3 regions of the Xanthobacter sediminis genome follow, and region 1 is predicted to be linked to each of the others. Evidence: riboswitches for the same ligand, from Rfam matches in the RefSeq annotation. Region 1 holds a riboswitch; each other region holds the start of a gene.
What was found. A riboswitch is a leader RNA that binds a small molecule or an ion and turns the genes downstream of it on or off. The one in region 1 is predicted to bind cobalamin.
Positions count from the first base shown of each region.

Region 2: another riboswitch for cobalamin. It lies ahead of cobW (cobalamin biosynthesis protein CobW); the one in region 1 lies ahead of V5F61_RS01085 (ribonucleoside-diphosphate reductase subunit alpha).
Region 3: another riboswitch for cobalamin. It lies ahead of V5F61_RS17360 (CbtB domain-containing protein); the one in region 1 lies ahead of V5F61_RS01085 (ribonucleoside-diphosphate reductase subunit alpha).

Region 1 is NZ_JBAFWH010000001.1:271,144-278,525, reverse strand. Features, by position in the region: gene metE (5-methyltetrahydropteroyltriglutamate--homocysteine S-methyltransferase) at 1-2,182, shown strand, start outside; cobalamin riboswitch at 2,303-2,497, shown strand; gene V5F61_RS01085 (ribonucleoside-diphosphate reductase subunit alpha) at 2,604-5,456, shown strand; gene V5F61_RS01080 (ribonucleotide-diphosphate reductase subunit beta) at 5,477-6,619, shown strand; gene zigA (zinc metallochaperone GTPase ZigA) at 6,690-7,382, opposite strand, start outside.
Region 2 is NZ_JBAFWH010000015.1:27,797-35,178, reverse strand. Features, by position in the region: gene cobN (cobaltochelatase subunit CobN) at 1-2,885, opposite strand, end outside; gene cobW (cobalamin biosynthesis protein CobW) at 2,889-3,944, opposite strand; cobalamin riboswitch at 4,038-4,264, opposite strand; gene cobO (cob(I)yrinic acid a,c-diamide adenosyltransferase) at 4,303-4,911, shown strand; gene V5F61_RS17280 (DUF1289 domain-containing protein) at 4,911-5,798, shown strand; gene V5F61_RS17275 (cobyric acid synthase) at 5,803-7,248, shown strand.
Region 3 is NZ_JBAFWH010000015.1:41,190-48,571, reverse strand. Features, by position in the region: gene V5F61_RS17370 (methyl-accepting chemotaxis protein) at 1-1,362, shown strand, start outside; gene V5F61_RS17365 (histidine phosphatase family protein) at 1,474-2,049, opposite strand; adenosylcobalamin (AdoCbl) riboswitch at 2,116-2,270, shown strand; gene V5F61_RS17360 (CbtB domain-containing protein) at 2,272-2,481, shown strand; gene V5F61_RS17355 (CbtA family protein) at 2,492-3,244, shown strand; gene V5F61_RS17350 (hypothetical protein) at 3,486-4,145, shown strand; gene cobF (precorrin-6A synthase (deacetylating)) at 4,124-4,858, opposite strand; gene cobA (uroporphyrinogen-III C-methyltransferase) at 4,851-5,585, opposite strand; gene V5F61_RS17335 (cobyrinate a,c-diamide synthase) at 5,582-6,925, opposite strand; gene cobM (precorrin-4 C(11)-methyltransferase) at 6,918-7,382, opposite strand, start outside.

The DNA of each region.
Region 1 (7,382 bases):
GGCGCGGCAGAAGGCGCGGGGCATCACCGTCATCCCCTCCAACGACTTCTCGCTCTACGATCAGGTGCTGGACACCAGCGTGATGGTGGGCGCCATTCCCGAGGCCTACGGCTGGAGCGGCGGCAAGGTGCCGCTCTCCACCTATTTCGCCATGGCGCGCGGCAGCGGCGGCGCGGCAACAGGCGCCTGCGGCCACGTCCACCACGCCGGCGCGGGTGCCCCGGCCCAGGAAATGACGAAGTGGTTCGACACCAACTACCATTACATGGTGCCCGAGCTCGCGCCCGGCCAGCGCTTCGAGCTCGCCTCCCTCAAGGCCGTGGAGGAATATCGCGAGGCCAGGGCCCTGGGCTATGAGACACGCCCTGTGCTGCTCGGCCCCGTCACCTTCCTGAAGCTCGCCAAGTCCAAGGCGGCGGACTTCGATCCCCTCTCCCTGCTCGGAAACCTGCTGCCGGTCTACACGGACATGCTGCGCCGCCTCGTCGCCAACGGCGCGGAATGGGTGCAGGTGGACGAGCCCTGCCTGGTGCTCGACCTCGACGAGGCCACCCGTGACGCCCTGCGCCGCGCCTACGGCGCCTTCGCCCGCGCGCTGCCCAGCCTCAAGATCATGCTCGCCACCTATTTCGGCGCGCTCGACGACAATCTGGACACGGCTCTTTCCCTGCCGGTGGCGGGCCTGCACCTCGATCTCTCCCGCGCACCGGAACAGCTCGAAACGGTGGCGGCGCGGGCGCCGAAGGGCCTCGTGCTCTCGCTCGGCGCCGTCGACGGGCGCAACATCTGGCGGGCGGATCTGCCGGCCCTGGTGGAGCGCCTGAAGGATGTGGTGGCGCGGCGCGGCACCGATCATGTCCAGATCGCGCCCTCCTGCTCGCTCCTCCATGTCCCCATCGATCTGGACCAGGAGACCGATCTCGACCCGGAGCTCAAGTCCTGGCTGTCCTTCTCGCTGCAGAAGATGGACGAGCTGCGCGTGCTCGCCGCCGCGCTCTCCGGCGCGCGCGACGAGGTGAAGGTCGCGCTCGAGGCTTCCGCCGCGGCCGCCGCGACGCGACGCGCCTCGCCCAAGGTGCACAATGCCGCCGTCGCCTCCCGCATCGCCATGGTCACGGACGAAATGGCGCGCCGGAAGAATTCCTTCGCCGCGCGCGCCGAGCTGCAGCGGCGGCGCTTCGGCCTGCCGGCTTTTCCCACCACCACCATCGGCTCCTTCCCGCAGACGGAGGAGGTGCGCAAGGCCCGCGCCGCCCATGCCAAGGGCGCGCTCGACGACGGCGCCTACGCCGCCTTCCTGCGCGAGGAGACGGCGCGGGCGGTGCGCTGGCAGGAGGAGATCGGCCTCGACGTGCTGGTCCATGGCGAGTTCGAGCGCAACGACATGGTGCAGTATTTCGGCGAGCAGCTTTCCGGCTTCGCCTTCACCAGGCACGGCTGGGTGCAGAGCTACGGCTCGCGCTATGTGCGCCCGCCGATCCTGTTCGGCGATGTCTCCCGCCCCGCGCCCATGACGGTGGCGTGGTGGCGCTACGCCCAGTCGCTCACGCGGAGGCCCCTCAAGGGCATGCTCACCGGCCCGGTGACCATCCTCAACTGGTCGTTCGTGCGTGACGACATCCCCCGTGCCGCCGCCTGCCGGCAGATCGCCCTCGCCATCCGCGACGAGGTCGAGGACCTGGAGCGGGCGGGCGCTGCCATGATCCAGATCGACGAGGCCGCCCTGCGCGAGGGGCTGCCGCTGCGCCGCGGGCAGTGGGGCGCGTATCTCGCCTGGGCGGTGGAGTGCTTCCGCCTGTGCGCCTCGGGCGTCGCCGACGAGACGCAGATCCACACCCACATGTGCTACTCGGAGTTCAACGACATCATCGACGCCATCGCCGCCATGGACGCGGACGTCATCTCCATCGAGACCTCGCGCTCGAAGATGGAGCTGCTCGATGCCTTCAAGACCTACAAGTATCCCAACGAGATCGGCCCCGGCGTCTATGACATCCACTCCCCGCGCGTGCCCTCGGTGGCGGAGATGACGGAGCTGCTCGCCCTCGCCCGCCGCCGGCTCGACGACACGCAGATCTGGATCAACCCGGACTGCGGCCTGAAGACCCGCAGGTGGGAGGAGGTGCGCCCTGCCCTCGCCAACATGGTGGCCGCAGCCCAGGCCCTGCGCGCCGCGGGCTGACCCTCCGCTCCAGCCCGAAGCCACCGCCAGCAAGCCCTGCCGGCGGTGGCGCCTTTTCCACAAGACGTGGCGAGCAGGGGATAGCCCCCGCCAAATATTGACAGCAGTCGACTAAGTGGCGCTACATGTTGTGGTCACGGTCTCTCGACTCGAAAGAGCGAGAGCCAAGAGGGAAACCGGTGCGATGCCGGTGCTGCCCCCGCAACTGTAAGCGGCGAGCCGAGGTCCACGCATGTCACTGGGCGCAAGCCCGGGAAGGCGGACCGCTGGCGACGACCCGCGAGCCAGGAGACCTGCCGTGACACCGCTATCGTCCTCGGGCGGGGTGTCCCGGTGGATCGCATCTTCGGCGCGGCGGCATCGCGCGCGCCCGTTTGCGACCGCTTGGCCTTTGCTTCCAACGCATTGGGGTTCAAGGCGCATGTCCCTTTCCATCCAGACCGGCCAGCCCGTCGCCGCGGCCCTGCCGGCGAGCCTTCCCCCGGCCCCGCGCGCGGCCGAGCCGGGCTACCAGGTGATCCGCCGCAACGGCGCGGTGACACCGTTCGACGCCGCCAAGATAGCGGTGGCGCTCACCAAGGCGTTCCTGGCGGTGGAAGGCGGGCGGGCCGCCGCCTCCCGCCGGGTGCACGAGATCGTCTCCGCCCTGACCGAGCAGGTGATGGCAGGCCTCACCCGCCGGGCCGATGCCGGCCGCACCTTCCATATCGAGGACGTCCAGGACCAGGTGGAGCTGGCCCTGATGCGCGGCGAGCACCACAAGGTGGCCCGCGCCTATGTGCTCTATCGCGAGGAGCGGGCGAAGGAGCGCGCCGCCGCGCAGGTCGCGAAGGCGCAGGCGGGAACCGCACCCGCGCTGCGGATGCGGGCCGCCGACGGCACGCTCGCGCCGCTCGACGCGGCCCGGCTCGAAGCCCTGATCCGCGAGGCCTGCGCCGGGCTCGAAGGGGTGGCGGCAGAGCCGATCCTCGCGGAAACGCAGCGCAATCTCTATGACGGCATCTCACGGGAAGAGCTGGCCCAGGCGCCCATCCTCGCCGCCCGCACGCTGATCGAGACCGAGCCCGGCTATGCCAAGGTCTCGGCCCGCCTGCTCACCGACAGCCTGCGGCGCGAGGCGCTCTCCTTCGTGCATGGCCGGCCCGACGAGGCGACCCAGGCGGAGATGGCGGAGCGCTACGCCGAATACTTTTCCGCCTATGTGGAAGCCGGCATCTCCGCCGATCTGCTCGACCCGGAGCTCGGCCGCTTCGACCTCGCGCGCCTTGCCGCCGCGCTCAAGCCGGAGCGAGACCTTCAGTTCGACTACCTCGGCCTCCAGACTCTCTACGACCGTTACTTCCTGCATGCGGGCGGAAAGCGGTTCGAGCTGCCGCAGGCCTTCTTCATGCGGGTGGCCATGGGCCTTGCCCTGCGCGAGATCGACCGGGAGGGGCGGGCGATCGAATTCTACGATCTCCTGTCCTCCTTCGATTTCATGGCCTCGACGCCCACCCTGTTCAACGCCGGCACCCTGCGCCCGCAGCTTTCCTCCTGCTTCCTCACCACCGTTGCCGACGATCTCGAAGGCATCTTCAAAGCCATCAAGGACAATGCCCTTCTCGCCAAGTATTCCGGCGGACTTGGCAATGACTGGACACAGGTGCGCGGTCTCGGCGCGCACATCAAGGGCACGAATGGCGAGAGCCAGGGTGTCGTTCCCTTCCTGAAGGTGGCGAACGACACCGCCATTGCCGTCAACCAGGGCGGAAAGCGCAAGGGCGCGGTGTGCGCTTACCTGGAGACATGGCATATCGACATCGAGGAATTCCTCGATCTTCGCAAGAACACAGGCGACGACCGCCGCCGCACCCACGACATGAACACCGCCAACTGGGTGCCGGACCTCTTCATGGAGCGGGTCGAGGCGGGCGCCGAATGGACCCTCTTCTCGCCCGACGAGGTGCCCGAGCTGCACGACCTCTACGGAAGGCCCTTCAAGGCCGCCTACGAGGCCTGTGAGGCCAAGGCGGATCGGGGGGAGATGCGGGTGTGGCGCCGGGTGAAGGCGGTGGACCTGTGGCGGCGCATGCTGACCATGCTGTTCGAGACGGGGCACCCCTGGATCACCTTCAAGGACCCCTGCAACCTGCGCTCGCCCCAGCAGCACGCCGGGGTGGTGCACTCCTCGAACCTGTGCACCGAGATCACGCTGAACACCAGCGCCGACGAGGTGGCGGTGTGCAACCTCGGCTCGGTCAACCTCGCGGCCCATGTGAGCGCGGCGGGCCTCGACCTCGACCGTCTGCGGCGCACCGTCTCCACGGCCATGCGGATGCTGGACAATGTGGTGGACATCAACTTCTACACCGTCCCGGAAGCGCGCCGCTCCAACCTGCGGCACCGGCCGGTGGGCCTGGGGCTGATGGGCTTCCAGGACGCGCTGGAGGCGCTGAGCCTGCCCACCGCGTCGGAAGCGGCGGTGGCGTTCGCGGACACCTCCATGGAGGCGCTGAGCCATTTCGCCATTTCCGCCTCGGTGGACCTCGCCGCCGAGCGCGGGCGCTATGCCTCGTTCGAGGGCTCGCTGTGGTCGCGGGGCATCCTGCCCATCGACAGCCTCGGCCTGCTGGAGGACGCGCGGGAGGGGAACATCGTCCTCGACCGTTCCTCCACCCTCGACTGGGAGGCCCTGCGCGCCCGCGTGGTGACCACCGGCATGCGCAACTCCAATGTCATGGCCATCGCCCCCACCGCCACCATCTCCAATATCGTCGGCGTCTCCCAGTCCATCGAGCCGGCCTACAGCCAGCTTTATGTAAAGGCCAACATGTCCGGCGACTTCACGGTGGTGAACGCCAATCTCGTGCGGGACCTGAAGGCCCGCGGCCTGTGGGACGAGGTGATGATCTCCGATCTCAAGTATTACGACGGCATGGTGAGCGCCATCGACCGCGTGCCGGAAGACCTGAAGGCGCTCTACGCCACCGCGTTCGAGATCGCGCCGGAATGGCTCATCCGCGCCGCCGCGCGACGCCAGAAGTGGATCGATCAGGCCCAGTCGCTGAACCTCTACATGGCCGAGCCCTCGGGCCGGAAGCTGGACGAGGCCTATCGCCTCGCGTGGCGGCTGGGGCTGAAGACCACCTATTACCTGCGCGCCCGCTCGGCCACCCATGTGGAGAAATCCACGCTGCGCGGCACCGACGGCAAGCTCAACGCCGTCGCCCCCATCCTGGCGGAGGGGCCGAGCGCCTGCTCCATCGCAGATCCCACCTGCGAGGCCTGCCAGTGAACGCGGGAGAAGGCAGAACCATGCTCGACTGGTCCGAACCCGCCCCGGCACCACGCGCCGCGCCGCCCCTCCCCGCCATCGCCCGGTCGCCCATGGGCGGGGACGGCGCCGACACCACCGGCCTCGGCGCCATCGCGCGCGGTGCCGGCCGGGTGAGCGTGGACGAGAAGCGCATGCTCAACGCCCGCGCCGACGTGAACCAGATCCTGCCCATGAAATACGGCTGGGCCTGGGAGAAATACCTCGCCGCCTGCAACAACCACTGGATGCCGACTGAAGTGTCCATGCAGGCCGACATCGCCCTGTGGAAGTCGCGCGAGGGGCTCACAGAAGACGAGCGGCGCATGGTGAAGCGCAACCTCGGCTTCTTCGCCGCCTCGGAAAGCCTGGTGGCGAACAACATCGTGCTCGCCATCTACCGCCACCTCGCCAATCCCGAGTGCCGGCAATACCTGCTGCGGCAGGCATTCGAGGAGGCCGTGCACACCCACACCTTCCAGTACATCGTGGAGAGCCTCGGCCTCGACGAGGGCGAATTGTTCAACATGTACCGGGAGGTGCCCTCCATCACCGACAAGGCGGCCTGGGCGCTCGCCTACACGCAGAACCTCGCAGACCCCGCCTTCGCCACGGGCACGCCGGAGGCGGACCGTGCCTTCCTGCGGGATCTCGTGGCCTTCTACGTGGTGTTCGAGGGCATGTGGTTCTACACCGGCTTCGCGCAGATCCTCTCGCTGGGCCGGCGCAACAAGATGGTGGGCATCGCCGAGCAGTATCAATACATCCTGCGCGACGAGAGCATCCACCTCAACTTCGGCATCGACGTCATCAACCAGATCAAGGCAGAGAATCCGCATTTGTGGACGCCCGCCTTCCAGGAGGAGGTGCGCGCCATGCTGAAGGAGGCGGCGGAGCTGGAGGCGGCCTACGGGCGGGACACCATGCCCCACGGCCTCCTGGGGCTGAACGCGGCCTCCTGCGCGCAGTACATGCGCTTCATCGCCGACCGCCGCTGCGCCCAGCTCGGCCTCGCCCCGGTGTTCGGCGAGACGGAGAACCCCTTTCCCTGGATGAGCGAGGCCATGGACCTGAAGAAGGAGAAGAACTTCTTCGAGACCCGCGTCATCGAATACCAGAACGGCGGGGCGCTGGCCTGGGATTGAGCCAACGGCAGCCCGTGAGCTTGGCTCACGGGCTTCGATGCGGCCCCCGCGACGCCAGGGCGCCGGCGGATCAGGCCGGCGCCACCTCCCATACCGGGAACGGATCCGGCAGGTGCTTCAGCTTTTCCGGATCGAAGTGCTTGGGGTCGGCCGGCCCCACGAGGCAGGCATCGAGCGCCGCGCGCATGGCGCCCTCGTCCAGATTCATGCCGATGAAGACCAGTTCCTGCCGACGGTCGCCGTAGCCGGGCACCCAATGGGAGCGGAGCCAGGAGCGCCAGTCGGGCTGGGTCGGCCAATAGCCCTTCGGCACGCTCGCCCACCAGCGGCCGATGTTGCCGGTCTGGCAAATGGCGCCCGCAAGGCTCATCTCGCCGACGCGGCTCGGCCGGGTTGCCAGCCAGAACAGGCCCTTGGCCCGCACCAGTCCCGGCCATGTCTCACACAGGAAATCATGGAACCGCTCCGGATGAAACGGCCGGCGGGCGCGATAAACGAAGCTCGAGACGCCGTATTCCTCCGTTTCGGGCACATGGTCCTTGAAGCCGTTCAGCTCCTTGAACCAGACCGGATGCGCGCTCGCCTTCGCGAAGTCGAAACGCCCGGTGCCGAGCACCTCGGAAAGCGGAACCTTGGAATAATCCGTCTCGATGAGGCGGGCATCGGGATTGAGCGACTTCACCACCGCGCGCACGGCACCAAGCTTCTGCGCGTCCACCGCCGAAATCTTGTTGAGCACGATCACGTCGGCGAACTCGATCTG
Region 2 (7,382 bases), on a different contig from region 1:
GCAAAGCCCACCTCGTGCGCCGCATAGTCCTCGGCGAGGAGAAGGTCGGTCTCCGGCAGGTCCTGGAGGTGCACGAAGGCATCGGCCCCCGCCATGCGCGCGCGCAGCCCCGCCTCGTCGCGGGTGGCCTCGACCCCGTCGTGGGCGAAGGCGCTGGCGGCGAGCCAGGCCTCGCCCGCCGCGCGGCGGCCGTCGTCTGAATAATCCTGCAGGAGGCCGCCCATGCCGAGCCCGAAGCCACCGGGGGCGGGGCCGTAGACGCGCGGCTCCGGCCGCCCCGCATAGGGGTTCCACTCCTGCTCGCCCTCGCGCGCGGCGAGCGTGCGCACCGCCTGCTGGAACAGCGCGGAGAGGGTGGGGAACACGTCGCGGAAGAGGCCGGAGATGCGCAGGGTCACGTCCACGCGCGGCCGCTCCAGCTCGGCGACGGGGATGACCTCGATGCCGCCGACCCGCTCCGATCCCGCGTCCCACACCGGCCGCACGCCCATGAGGGCGAGCGCCATGGCGAATTCCTCGCCCGCCGTGCGCATGGTGGCCGAGCCCCACAGGTCGACGATGAGGGCGCGGGGCCAGTCGCCCTCGTCCTGCATGTGCCGGCGCACCAGCTCCCCCGCGAGCCGCACGCCTTGGGCGTAGGCGGCGCGGGTGGGCACCGCGCGCGGATCGGTGGTGTAGAGGTTGCGCCCCGTGGGCAGCACGTCCGCCCGGCCGCGATAGGGCGAGCCGGCGGGACCGGGCGCGATGCGCCGGCCGTCGAGCGCATCGAGGAAGGCGCGCCGCTCGGCCGCAGCCGAGGCGCGCGCATCGAAGGCGCCGGGCGCGGCGGGGGCGCGGCCGAAGACGTGGAGGCCATCCCCGAACTGGCTTTCCTTCACGTCGCAGACGAAGCGGTCGATCCGCGTCACGGCCTCGTGCGGGGGCAGTCCGGCGTCGATGCCGAGGTCGCGCTCCACCCCCAGGGCCTGGGCCTCGTCACGGATGTCGCGGATGAGGCGGGCGCGCCGCTTCGGGTCGAGCCCGTCGGCATTGGAGAATTCGTCGAGCAGCGCTTCCAGCCGCGCGAGGCGGGCGGGGGCGCCGGAGGGCCGGAGCGGCGGGGGAACGTGGCCGAGCGTCACCGCGCCGATGCGGCGCTTGGCCTGCGCCGCCTCGCCGGGATCATTGACGATGAAGGGGTAGACCACGGGCAGGGCGCCCGCCAGCGCCTCTGGCCAGCATGTATCGCTGAGTGCAACCGCCTTGCCGGGCAGCCATTCCAGCGTGCCGTGGGCGCCGATGTGGACGAGCACGTCCGCCTCCGCGCGCAGCCACAGGTGGAAGGCCACGTAAGCGTGGCGGGGCACGCGGGAGAGGTCGTGATAGTCGCCGTCCCGCCGGGCCGGAAGGCCGCGCTCCGGTTGCAGGGCGACGATGGCCTTGCCCCGGCGGACGGCGGCGAAGGCGAAGCCCCGGCCGGTGATGTCCGGGTCGTCCTGCGGCGCACCCCAGGCCGCGTGCAGCTCCGCGCGCAGCGTTTCCGGCAGGGCGCCGAGCGCCGCCTCATAGGCATCAAGCGGCCAGTGGATGCGCGCCTCCGCGAGGGCACTGGCGAGGGGCTCGCCCGGCGCCGCACCGTATCCCTCGGCCGCGAGGTCGGCGAGCATGGCCTCGGCCGAGGCCAGGGGATCGAGGCCCACCGCGTGGGCCATGTTCCAGGCCCGCCCTGGATAGGTGGAGAGCACCAGCGCCGGGCGCCGCGCGTGCGCGGGCAGCGCGGCCAGCCGCGCCCAGGCGGCCACCCGGTTCGCGATGGCGGCGATGCGGCCGGGATGGGGCGCATGGACGGCGCGCGCGTATTCGAGCTGGGGATCGCGCTCCGCCGGCGCCTTGAACGAGGCGACGCCGGCGAAGATGCGCCCGTCCACCTCCGGCAGCACCACGTGCATGGCGAGGTCCGCCGGCGAGAGCCCGCGCGCGGCGGCGCTCCATGCCTCCATGGTCGAGGTCGCCAGCGCCACCTGGAACACCGGCACGCCCGCCGCGTCGAGGGGCGAGGCGCCCCCCTCCTGCCGCCCGTTTTCCTGCCGCCCCGAGAAGGCGGTGGCGTTCACGATGGCCGCCGGCCCGAGCGCCGCCACCTGCCGGGCGAGCCATTCCGCCGCGCCGGCCGCCTTCAGCGAGGGCGCGAACAGGCCCAGCACGCGGAAGCCGCGCTGCCGCAGGGCCGTGAACAGCGCGTCCACGGGCGCCGTGTCGGCGGCCACCAGATAGGAGCGGTAGAAGACCACGAGCGCCAGCGGGGTACCCGCGCCGCCAAGGGCGGCATCCGGCTCGCGCACGCCGTCTTCCGGGGTCCAGGCGCCGAAGGGCGGCAGGGTCTTCGCGCCCGGCACCGGCGGGGCATAGAGGCCGGCGGCGAGCGCCATCTGCGCCAGCGCCGCCTGGGCCGCGACCGCGCCGCCCGCGTCGCACAGCGCCGCCAGCCGTTGCAGCGTCGAGCCCGGCACGGTGGAGACGGCGTCGAGCCGCGCGTCGGGCCGCCCGTCCGCCGGCAGCACCGCGAGGGCGATGCCCCGGGCGCGCGCCAGCGCCTCGATCTGGCTCACTCCATAGGGCCAGTAGGGCAGGCCGCCGATGAGCCGGATCAGGATGCCCTTGGCACCGGAAAGGGTGCGCTCCACATAGGTGTCCACGGAGAGCGGGTGCCGCAGCGCGGCGATGTTGGCGAGGCGCAGGGAGGGCATGCCCCCCTCGCGCCCGCCGCCGCGCCGCCAGCCGGCCGCGAAGGCGCCGAGATCGGAATCGGAGAAGGACAGCACCACCAGCTCGGCCGGGCTCTGGCCGAGATCGGTGGGCGTCTCGGTCTCGTCGAGGCCGTGGCTTTCGCGGAAGACGACGTGCATGGCCTATTCGGCGGCCTGCGCCGGCGGCGCGAGGATGGCGCGGATGGCCTCGGCATCCACGTCGTCATGCTCGGCGATGACCACGAGCCGGCCCCGGCGGGGCTCCTGCGGCCCCCACTGGCGGTCGTACTGGTGGCGCACCCGCGCGCCCACGGCCTGGACCAGGAGGCGCATGGGCTTGCCGGCCACCGCCGCATGGCCCTTCACCCGCAGGATGTTCTGCCTTGCCGCCAGCTCCGCGATCCGCGCCGCCAGCTCGGCGGGGTCGGCCAGCTCGGGGATGTCGATGACCACGCTGTCGAAATCGTCGTGGTGGTGGTCCGATGCGTCGTCATGGTGGCTGGGGCGGGCGTCGAGATCGTCCTCCGCCGCGGCGCCGAGGCCGAGGATCACGCGCGGGTCCACGGCGCCCTCCACCACCTCGATGACGGGCAGGGCGCGCGGCGCCTCGGCATGGATGATCGCCTTCGCCTTGGCCACCCCCTCCGGCCCGGCAAGGTCGGCCTTGGTGAGCAGCACGATGTCGGCGCAGGCGATCTGGTCCTCGAACACCTCGCTGAGCGGGGTCTCGTGGTCGATGCTCGCGTCCGCCTGGCGCTGGCGGTCCACGGCCGCCGTGTCGGGCGCGAAGCGGCCGGCCGCCACGGCTTCGGCATCGGCCAGCGCAATAACCCCGTCCACGGTGATCCTGGAGCGGATGTCCGGCCAGTCGAACGCCTTCACGAGCGGCTTGGGCAGGGCGAGGCCGCTGGTTTCGATCAGGATGTGCTCGGGCCGGGGATCGAGCGCCATCAGCGCCTCGATGGTGGGGATGAAATCATCGGCCACGGTGCAGCAGATGCAGCCGTTGGCGAGTTCGATGATGTTTTCCGCCGGGCAGTCGGGCAGGGCGCAGCCCTTGAGGATTTCGCCGTCGACGCCTACGTCGCCGAACTCGTTGACCACCACCGCGAGCCGGCGCCCGCCCGCGTTGCGCATCAGGTGGGAGATGAGCGTGGTCTTGCCCGAGCCGAGAAAGCCCGTGATGACGGTGACGGGTAGCTTTTCGAGGTTGGCCATGGCGCCCTTGGTCCCACATGGTGATGGCACAGGGGGATTCGCATGGCGGGTGGGTGCGCGCGCAGCCCTCCCGACACCGGTGCACCCCGCCGGCTTCGTCGGTTTGGGCTGGCAGGTCTCCCGGCTTGCGGAAGTCAGAGGCGGCTTTTCGGCCCTCTGCCGGTCGCCCTGCCTTCCCGGTGTTGAAACCAGTGGCGTTGGGCGACCTCTCCGGTCACGGTCGCGGGGGCGGCTGCGCTTGGGCCGGGCTCCACAGCGGAGCGGCCTGGCGCATTCCCTTTTCATCTGTTTACACAGACACCAGCGTCGGGGGAATGTGCCCGAACGGCCTGCCCTGTCAAGCGCGAAGGAACGTGAGATGGAAGATCTGACCGCCCGCCACAACGCCAAGATGAAAACCATCAAGGCGGCGCGGGACGAGCTGATGAAGACGAAGACGCAGGAGAAGGGGCTCGTCATCGTCCACACGGGGGCGGGCAAGGGCAAGTCCTCCTCCGGCTTCGGCATGGTCCTGCGCTGCATCGCCCATGGCATGCCCTGCGCGGTGGTCCAGTTCATCAAGGGTGACCGGGATACCGGCGAGAAGACCCTGCTGCGCGAGCGCTTCGCCCGGGAGTGCCGCTTCTTCGTTTCGGGCGAGGGCTTCACCTGGGAGACGCAGGACCGCGAGCGGGACGTGGCCGCCGCCCGCAACGGATGGCGCATTGCCCAGGAGCAGATCCTTGACCCTGAAATCCGCTTCGTGCTTCTGGACGAGATCAACATCGCCCTGCGCTACGAGTATCTCGACATCGCCGAGGTGGTGGATTTCCTTCTCACCCGGAAGCCGCCCATGACTCATGTCTGCCTCACCGGCCGCAACGCGCGGCCGGAGCTGATCGCGGCCGCCGATCTCGTGACCGAGATGACGCTGGTGAAGCATCCCTTCCGCGACGGCGTGAAGGCCCAGGCGGGGGTCGAGTTCTGATGAATGTCGCGCAGAAGGTGCGCCCCGCCAGCCCCTGCATCGGCGCCTGCGCCATGGATGAGGCGCGCGGCCTGTGCACCGGCTGCGCCCGCACCCGCGACGAGATCGCCATCTGGGGTTCCGCCGACGAGGCGACCCGTGCTCGCGTCTGGCGCGCGCTGCCGGCGCGCGCCGCCATGCTCGGTCTCGCGGTGCGGCGGCTGCCTTGGCGCGGGGAGGGGCTTCTGGACGAGGTGGAGCGGCGCTTCACGGGGGCGCAGGGCAGCTTCGTCGCCGGCGTGCACGGCGCCGTGGCGGAGATGCTGCGCGCGCCGGGGGAGGCACTCGAAGCGCGACGCGCGGGGGAGGCGCTGATCCTGCGCACCGCCCGCGCGGCGCTTCGGCTGGAGGCGCCACCTCATCTGGCCGCGTTCGAGATGGCGCGCGCCGACGCCGCGCCGGTCATCGCGCTGGCGGTGCCGGCGGGCCGGGTGGGGCCTGAGGGACCGCGCGTGCTCACCGCCCTCGGCGCGGACACCGAGGCGCTGCTCGCCCGCGATGCCGGGGGCATGCGCTTCGATCTCGGCCTCGGGCGCCGGGCGGCGCGCTTCTCCATCCGCTGCTCCGCCGGGCTCGCCGCGCGCGTCGCCCCCCATGGCGGCGCGCCGTGGCCGGAGGGCCTCGCGCGCATCGGCGCCGCCGTGCTGGCGGAAAGCCCGGTGCGGGTGGTGGAGGCCCCCTGCCTTCGGGCGGAGGTGGATGCGCCCATTCCCCTGCCCGAGGGGCGATCGCCGGAAGGCCCCCATACCCATCTCCTGCCGGAGGTGCTGGCCCAGGGCCTCGACGCCCCGCCGGGGCTGGCGCCGCCGAAGGGCTACATTCTCTCCCTCCTGTTCTACCCGGCCTGATCCCATGGCGCGCGCGATCATGATCCAGGGCACCGGCAGCAATGTCGGCAAGTCCCTCCTCGTGGCCGGCCTGTGCCGGGCGGCGCTGCGGCGTGGGCTCTCCGTCGCGCCGTTCAAGCCGCAGAACATGTCGAACAACGCGGCGGTGACCGCCGACGGCGGCGAGATCGGCCGCGCCCAGGCGTTGCAGGCGCTGGCCTGCGGCATCGTCCCCCACACCGACATGAACCCGGTGCTGCTCAAGCCCGAGAGCGACGTGGGCGCGCAGGTCATCGTGCAGGGGCGGCGTCTCGCCACGGCGCGCGCGGGCGAGTATTTCAAGCTCAAGCCGCAGCTCCTTGGCACCGTGGTGGAGAGCTTCCGCCGCCTTTCCGCCGCCCATGACCTGGTCATCGTCGAGGGCGCGGGCAGCCCGGCGGAGGTGAACCTGCGCAAGGGCGACATCGCCAACATGGGCTTCGCGCGGGCCGCCGATGTGCCCGTCATCCTCGCCGGCGACATCGACCGCGGCGGCGTGATCGCCCAGATCATCGGGACCCAGGCGGTGCTGGATCCGGAGGATGCCGCCCTGGTGGCCGGCTTCCTCGTCAACAAGTTCCGCGGCGACCCGCGCCTGTTCGACGACGGCTATGCCCTGATCACGGAGCGGACCGGCTGGCGTGGCTTCGGGGTCTGCCCCTGGTTTCCCGAGGCCTGGAGGCTGCCGGCGGAGGATGCGCTGGACATCGGCGCTCCCCGGCGGGCGGGCGGGCCGCATGTGGTGTGCCTCGTGCTCTCGCGCATCGCCAATTTCGACGATCTCGACCCGCTGGCGCAGGAGCCGGGCCTGCGCCTCACCATGCTGGGGCCTGGCCGGGCGATTCCCGGCGACGCGGATCTGGTGATCGTGCCCGGCACCAAGTCCACCCGCGGCGATCTCGCCTTCCTGCGCGCGCAGGGGTGGGATGTGGACCTTGCCGCCCACCGCCGCCGGGGCGGGCGCGTGCTGGGCATCTGCGGCGGCTACCAGATGCTCGGCCGGACCATCGCCGACCCGGAGGGCATCGAGGGCTCCGCGGGCAGCGATCCCGGCCTCGGCCTGCTGGAGGTCGAGACCGTGATGACGCCGGACAAGCGCCTCACGCAGGTGGAGGCGGTCCACGCGGCCTCGGGCCAGGCGTTCCGCGGCTATGAGATCCACATCGGCCGCACGCAGGGACCCGATCGCGCGCGACCCTTTGCCTATGTCGGCGCATCTTCGGAAGGCGCGGTCAGCGCCGATGGGCGGGTGGTTGGCAGCTACCTGCACGGAATGTTCCGCGACGATGCGTTCCGCGCGGCCGTGCTGGCCGGTCTCGGTGCCTCTTCTTCCGTGCGCTACGATGCGGGCGTGGAGGCGACCCTGGACGCCCTCGCCGCGCATCTGGAGGTTCATCTGGACGTGGACGGGCTGCTCGTCGCCGCGCGATAGGGCGGAGCGGGCGGCCCTCACCAGCTTTCCGATCTTTCGGTGATGTTTTCTGGGGATCGCGCGGGCCGATCTTCCGAAAAGCCGCGACGCCTCACGCCTTCGCGCCCGCATCGGCCGGCTCCGCTCTCAAGATG
Region 3 (7,382 bases), on a different contig from region 1:
GAGGCCGCGAGCCGCGACGTGATCGCCGCGACCCAGGAACTGCACGGCGCCATCACGCAGATCCAGGCCATCGTCGCGCTGATCGCCGACATCGCGCGCCAGACCAATCTTCTGGCCCTGAACGCCTCCATCGAGGCCGCGCGGGCGGGATCGGCGGGGGCGGGCTTCGCGGTGGTGGCGAACGAGGTGAAGTCGCTGGCCGGCCAGACCCAGAAGGCGACGCAGGACATCTCCCAGAAGATCGAGCGCCTCGCCCTCGCGGCGAAGGCCAGCGATCAGGCCATCGGCCGGATCGGCACCACCATCGCCGAGATCAGCCCGGTGGCGGCCCGCGTGGCCGATGCCGTCGCCGGGCAGGCGGACACCATGGACGACATCCACCGCAGCGCCGAGGGGGTGGAGCGCTTTGCCGAGACGGTGGCGTCGCGTGCCCTTTCCATCAGCGCTGCCACCGGCGCCGCCGCAGAAACCGGCGCCGAGATCGAGCGCAGCACCGCGCAGGTGGCCGACGGCGTGCGGGAGATGGCCCGCCATCTCCTCAGCGTGCTGCGGCAGACCGCCATGGGCGATCGCCGCCGGTTCGAGCGCTGGCCGGTGGAGATCCACGGCCGCGCCAGCTTCGCCGGCTCCAGCCAGAGCGTGAAGACGCTGGACCTGTCGCAGGGCGGGGTGCTGCTCGCCGCGCTCTCTCCGGCGCCGGTGGTGGGCGCGCCGGTGCGGCTGGAACTGGGCGGCATGGGGCTTCTCGCCGGCCGGGTGGTGGGCATCAGCGCGCTCGGCTGCCATGTGGCCTTCGATGATTGCGAGAACGAGGCCGTCAAGGCGCGCCTCGCTGCTCTCGCCAGGGAGGCGGCGCCCGCCATTGCCCGCGCCAGCGCGGGAGCCGAAAAGGTGCGCCTCGTCCTTGAGGAGGCCTTGCGGAACAGGCTGATCTCGCAGCCGGAGCTGTTCGACACCCAATACCGGCCGGTACCGGGCTCCGACCCCCAGCAGGTGGAGACCGCCTCCCTCCCGCTGCTCGAACGACTGCTGCCCACGCTGATCGAGGCGATGGTGGAAGAGGACCGCAGCTTGGCCTTCTGCGTGGCGGTGGACATCAACGGCTATCTGCCGGTGCACAATGCCCGCTATTCCAAGCCGCAGCGGCCGGGCGACCCTGTGTGGAACAATGCCAACAGCCGCAACCGCCGCATCTTCGATGATCGCGCCGGCCTCCTGGCCGCGCGCAACACCAAGCCCTATCTGGTGCAGGTCTATGCCCGGCAGATGGGCGGCGAGGTGGTGATGATGCGCGAGGTGGATGCGCCCATCTTCGTCGCCGGTCGCCACTGGGGGGCGTTCCGCACCTCCTACAAGCTCTGACCGCAGAAGGGGGCCTCGCGCGCGTATCCTGCCGCGCTCAGGCGTGCGTCGGCGCCCGGCGGGGCGGGTCCGCTCCGGCAATAGGGTGCGTCGTGTCGTCGGACTGCGCCGCTACGCCTCCCGCGTGAGGTTCCGGTTGAGCGATCGCAAGGCCCAGCGCCGCCCGTCGAAGCGCAGGTCGGTCAGGCTCAGCGGCTCCACGTCGATCCGCCAGAAGGCGGCGGCAGGCGCTTCCAGGGCGAGGAGGACGGCGCACCGGATCACGGCCGCGTGGGTCACCGCCACCGTGTGCCCGCGCCCGCCGCTCTGGCGCTCCATCCATGCGGCGAGGCGCGCCTTGAGGGCCGCCACGGTCTCGCCGCCTTGGGGCGGGCGGATGTCGTCCCGCATGAACGCTTCAAAGGCCTTAGGCTCGGATGCCGCGATGTCGGCGATGCCGTGCCCCGCCCACGGGCCGTGATCGAGATCCGCGAGGGCGGGCTCCGCCCCGGCCTCGATCCCAAGGGCCTCCGTGGTCTGCCGGGCGCGCAGGGCCGGGCTCGTAAACGCGCGGTCGTGGCGGGGCAGGCACGCCGCCAGCCCCGCGAGGCCGGCCAGGGTCTGTGATTCTGCCGGCTCGTCCGCCGGAAAGACGGCCCGGCGCATGGCCGCGGTGGGGGCGTGGCTGAGGAGCGTGAGGCGTAGCATGCCATGCAAAATGCCACGGCGTGGCATCGCGATGCCACATTCCGTTGACACGCGGGTGTGCCGGCGCCTAGCTTGGGCCGTCGAATGCCGATTGGAAGCCGGTGAAATTCCGGCACGGTCGCGCCACTGTAGATCGGGGCCTTCATTGTCGTCCCGAAAGTCAGATCTGATCCGCACTCGACCATATTCACCCAGCGGGACGCGTCATCCCCGGAGTGCGCCATGTCTGATCTTGTCCTGAAGCCTGCCGTCCACCCCGCTCCCATCCCGGTGAGCGAGATCCTGCCGTGGGCGGTGTTCGCTGGTCTCATCCTCCTGCTCGCCATCTATTTCGTCGGCGCGGAGGAGGGAGCCACATCCCTCATTTCCGGGTCCTACGTGCACGAATTCGTGCACGACGGGCGCCATCTCCTCGGCTTTCCCTGCCACTGAGGAGCGCGTCATGGTCGGAAATCTCCTGCTGCGCGGCATGCTTGTCGGCGTGGTCGCGGGACTTCTCGCGTTCGGGTTCGCGCGGGTGTTCGGGGAACCCCCGGTGGCGCACGCCATCGCACTGGAGGAAGCCGCGGGCCAGGCGAAGGGCGAAGCGCCCGAGCCGGAGCTCGTGAGCCGCGAAGTGCAGGCCGGCGTCGGCCTGTTCACGGGCGTCGTCACCTTCTCCGCCGCCCTGGGCGGCCTGTTCGCGCTGGTCTTCGCCTTTTCCCAGGGCCGGCTGACGACCCTGTCGCCGCGGGCGACCGCGGGCCTTCTGGCGCTGGGCGGCTTCGTCGTGCTGGTGTTGGTGCCGGGGCTGAAATATCCGCCCAATCCGCCGGCGGTGGGCGACCCGGAAACCATCGGCCTCAGGACCCAGCTCTACTTCGCCATGCTGGTGGCTTCGCTGGTCGCCGCTTCCGCCTCGGTGGCGCTCGTCCGCCGGCTGCGCGCCGGGCTCGGCGCCTGGAACGCCGTGCTCGCCGGGGTCGCCGCCTATGCGCTGCTCGTGGTGCTCCTCCAGGCCGCGCTGCCGTCGGTCAACGAGGTGCCCGAGCAGTTCCCCGCCACGCTGCTGTGGCAGTTCCGCCTCGCCTCCCTGGGCCTCCAGGCGATCATATGGACGACGCTGGGCCTGCTGTTCGGGTACGTGGCGGAACGCACCCTCGCTCATGCCGGCTCGGGCTCCGCGCGGCTCACCCCCGTGGCGGGCGCGCGATAGCGTGTTCCTGGTTGGGGGAGGTTGAGGCTCCGCCCGCGGACTATCGGCTCACGGCCTGCGCGATCGCCGTGAGCTGGTGCCCGCTTCTGGTGCAAACCCGGCAAGCCGCGCCCCATCCACGCAGCGCACGTGCGGGCCTTCACACGGGTGGAAATGATTCATCCCCCGGGGTCCTGGCCGTGGCCCGCATGGGCTCCCTCGCGTTCTCGATCCCTTCAAGCGAGATTGGACGTCTCCCGGCATGAAGAAGAGTGAAGCCGATGCGGGCGGAAGGCGTTCCGGCGCGTGCGTCTGGCGGCTGGCGTTGCTCGTGCCGGCATGGCTGGCGCTGCTGGCGCCGCTTCCGGCCAACGCCCACCGGCAGACGGTGCAGGGCGAGCGGAGCGGGCTCGAGATCGCCGGCCTCACCCATGGCGAGATGGCTGTGATCGCGGGCTATGCGCCGGCCATCCGCGCCGCGGCGCAGAGCCAGATGCGGACCGATCCCACCTTCCGGCGGCTCGCGAACTTCGCCGCGCTCCAGCGCACCTATTGCCTGTGGGGCCTGATGCCCGGCAGCGTGGCCGACGAGGACAGCCCCTTCAACGCCTGCATGCACGCCTATCTTTCGGCGCTGCGCGCGTTGCTCGTGCACATGCGGGACATGCCGGGCCGGCAGGATGCGGCCCTGAAGCTCGACCAGGAGATGACGCGGGAGCTGGAGCGTAACGCCGCCTTCAACGTCATCTGTCAGTTCAGCAGCGAGAGCTTCAACACGGCCGAGGTCATCATGCCGGAATGGCGGGACATCGCCCGCCATCCGCCGAGCCTGCTTGCGGCCGGCGGGGTGGTGGTGGCGCTGGGCGCTGCCGGGGCGGCGCTGTTCCGCCGGCCGGGCGCTCACCCGCGCCGCAGCAGATAGGTATCCATGATCCAGCCGTGCCGCGCGCGGGCAGCGGCGCGGGCGGCGAGGATGCGGGGGCCCGCCTGCGCCAGCGGGCCCGCCTCCAAAACCTGCTCGGGCATGCCGAGGAAGGCGCCCCACCAGACGTGGAGGCCCTCCGGCTCAAGCCCCTGGAAGCTGCATTCGCCGTCCAGCATCACCACGATGGTGTCCGCGCCCTGCGGCCAGCCGAAATCGCGCAGGCGGCGGCCGGTGGTCACGGTGACCGGGCCGTTGACGGTGTTGAAGGGGATGGCGTGTGCGGCCGTGAGGGCCTGCAATGCCGAGATGCCCGGCACCACCTTGATGCGGGGGCGCGGATCGAGCCGCGATGCGATGCGCAACGTGCTGTCGTAGAGCCCCGGATCGCCCCACACCATCAGCGCCACGGGGCCCTCGGGCCGCGCCTGGGCGATGGCACGCGCCCATATGGCGGCGATCTCGTCATGCCAGCGCCGGACGCGCTCCAGATAGGGCAGGCTCTCGTCGCGGACGGGCATGTCGAACTCCGCCACCGGCGCCGTGCTGCCGCAATCCTTGAGGATGGCGCGGCGCAGGTCCGCGAGGTCGGCCTTGTCCGGCCCCTTGCGGGGCACGAGGATCAGAGCCGCGTCGCGTAGGGCCCTTTGGGCCTCGCGCGTGACGTGGTCCGGGTTGCCGGTGCCGATGCCGACCAGCCAAAGCTCAGTCAAAGCCCACCCCCAGTTCCGCGAGCGGGCCGTAGACGATGAGCGCCGGCCGGGGGCTCACCGCGCCGGCAAGGCGCTCCGCCAGGGTGGCGACGGTGAGGCGCTGGAGCGCCTGCTCCGGCGTGCCCACCGCTTCCGCCAGCAAAGCGGGGGTGTCGGCCGGCAGGCCGCGCGCCAGGAGCGCGGCGGCGAGGGCCGGGAAGGTGCGCTGGCCCATGAACACCACCGTGCAGGCTCGGGGGTCGGCCAGCGCGGCGAGATCGATATCTTCAGGCAGCCCGCCGTCCGCGTCGTGCCCGGTCACGAACTGCACGCGCCGCGCGGTGAGGCGTCGCGTCAGCGGAATGCCGCAGGCGGCGGCCGCCGCGCAGGGCGAGGGCACGCCGGGCACGATCTCGTGGGCGATCCCGGCCGCCCGCACCGCCAGCAGCTCCTCCTCCAGGCGGCCGAACAGCCCCCCGTCGCCGGATTTCAGCCGCACCACCCGTCCGCCGGCCCGCGCATAATCCACCAGAAGCCGGCTCACGTGGTCCTGGCGGGGGGAGGGGCGCCCGGCGCGCTTGCCCACCCCCACCAGATCGGCGCCGGGTCGTGCGAAGGCGAGGATGGGCCCGGCCGAAAGGTCGTCGAACAGCACCGCGTCCGCCCGCTTCAGGCGGTCCGCGGCCTTGATGGTGAGAAGCTCCGGGTCACCGGGGCCCGAGCCGACGAAGCTGACGAAGCCGCTCACGGGCGCTCCTGTGCGATCAAATGGAAGAAGGTGCCGCTCACGGCCCCGCGGCGCGAGCCGGTCTCGGCCACCGTGGCGCCGTCGGCATCCGCGACACGGGCGAGCGGCGCGTCGGGCTGCGCGAGGATGCTCGAATAGTGGAACTCGTGGCCGCGCAGAACGGCGCCCGCCGCGAGCCCCGGCATTGGCGCCAGCAGCTCCGCCCGGCGGTAGCCGAGATGAAGCCTGCGCGCCTCATAGCTGGTGACGAGCCCGAGCAGCCCCGCCATGGCGTGGCTCGCGCCCTCCCGGTCCACGAGCGCGGCGCCGAGCACCATGTATCCGCCGCACTCCCCGTGAACCGGCCGGGTCCGCGCGTGGCGGCGCAGCCCCTCCAGGAAGCGCGCGGCGGCGGCGATGCGCCCGGCGTGAAGCTCGGGGTAGCCGCCGGGCAGCCACACCAGGTCCGCCGTGGGATCGGGCGGCTCGTCGGCGAGCGGCGAGAAGGGCAGGATCTCCGCGCCGGCGGCCCGCCATCCTTCCAGAAGATGCGGATAGGCGAAGGAGAAGGCGGTGTCCCGCGCCAGGGCGATGCGCTGGGCCGGCGGGGCGGGCAGGGGGCCGGCCGGGGCGCCGGGCGCCGGGCTCGTGCCGGCGCGGGCGGCGGCCGTGATGGCGGGAAGGTCCGCATGGGCGCGCAGGAAGGCGGCGTAGCGGGCGATGGCGGCTTCGAGGTCGGGGTGCTCGGCGGCCTGAATGAGGCCGAGATGCCGCTCGGGGAGGGTGAGATCGCCCCGGCGGGGCAGGGCGCCCAGAACGGGAATGCCGGCGCGCGCCATGCCGAGCCGCACGAGGCGCTCGTGGCGCGGGCTCGCCACCCGGTTCAGGATCACCCCGGCGAACGGCAGCTCTGGCGCATAGGCGCGGAAGCCAAGGGCCGTGGCGGCGGCCGACTGGGCCTGCCCGCCCACGTCCAGCACCAGGATCACCGGCCAGCCCATGGCCTGCGCCGTTTCCGCGCTCGACCCGAAGCCGGTGAGGCCGCGTGTCGCGACGGCGTCGTGCAGCCCCATGGAGCCCTCGGCGAGGCTCAGGTCCGCCCCCTGCGCGCGGGCCGCTATGGCGCCGAGCAGCGCGCCGTCCATGGCCCAGGTGTCGAGGTTGAAGGAGGCGCGGCCGCAGGCGGCGTGGTGGAAGGCGGGATCGATATAGTCGGGCCCCGATTTGAAGGGCTGCACGGTGAGCCCGTCTTCCGCGAGCGCCCGCAGCAGGCCGAGCATCACCGTGGTCTTGCCCGTGCCGGATGACGGCGCCGAGACGAGGAGGCCGGGCGGAAAGCCCGGGCTGCGCGTGTCATTCATCGTCCGGCGTCCATTCGGCCCAGGCGCTGCCGGCGGATTGGGGGCGATAGCGGCGGTCGTAGTCAGGCGCGTAGAGCCGACTTTCCGCGAAGCCCTGCGCGGCCAGCGCCGGCCCCACCAGGATGAGCGCGGTGCGTGCGATATCGGTGCCGAGCGCGCCCTCGATGGTGGCGAGCGTCGCGCGGATGATGCGCTGGTCCGGCCAGCTCGCCCGGTAGACCACGGCCACCGGGCAATCGGCGCCGTAATGGGGCACGAGGTCCGCCACCACGCGGGCGATGTTCTGGATCGAGAGGTGGATGGCGAGGGTCGCGCCGGTGGCGGCGAAGGCGGCCAGCGTCTCGCCCGCCGGCATGGCGGAGGCGCGGCCGGGCGTGCGCGTGAGCACCACCGACTGGGCGAGTCCCGGCAGCGTCAGCTCCGCCCCCAGCGCGGCGGCCGCGGCGGCGAAGGCGGG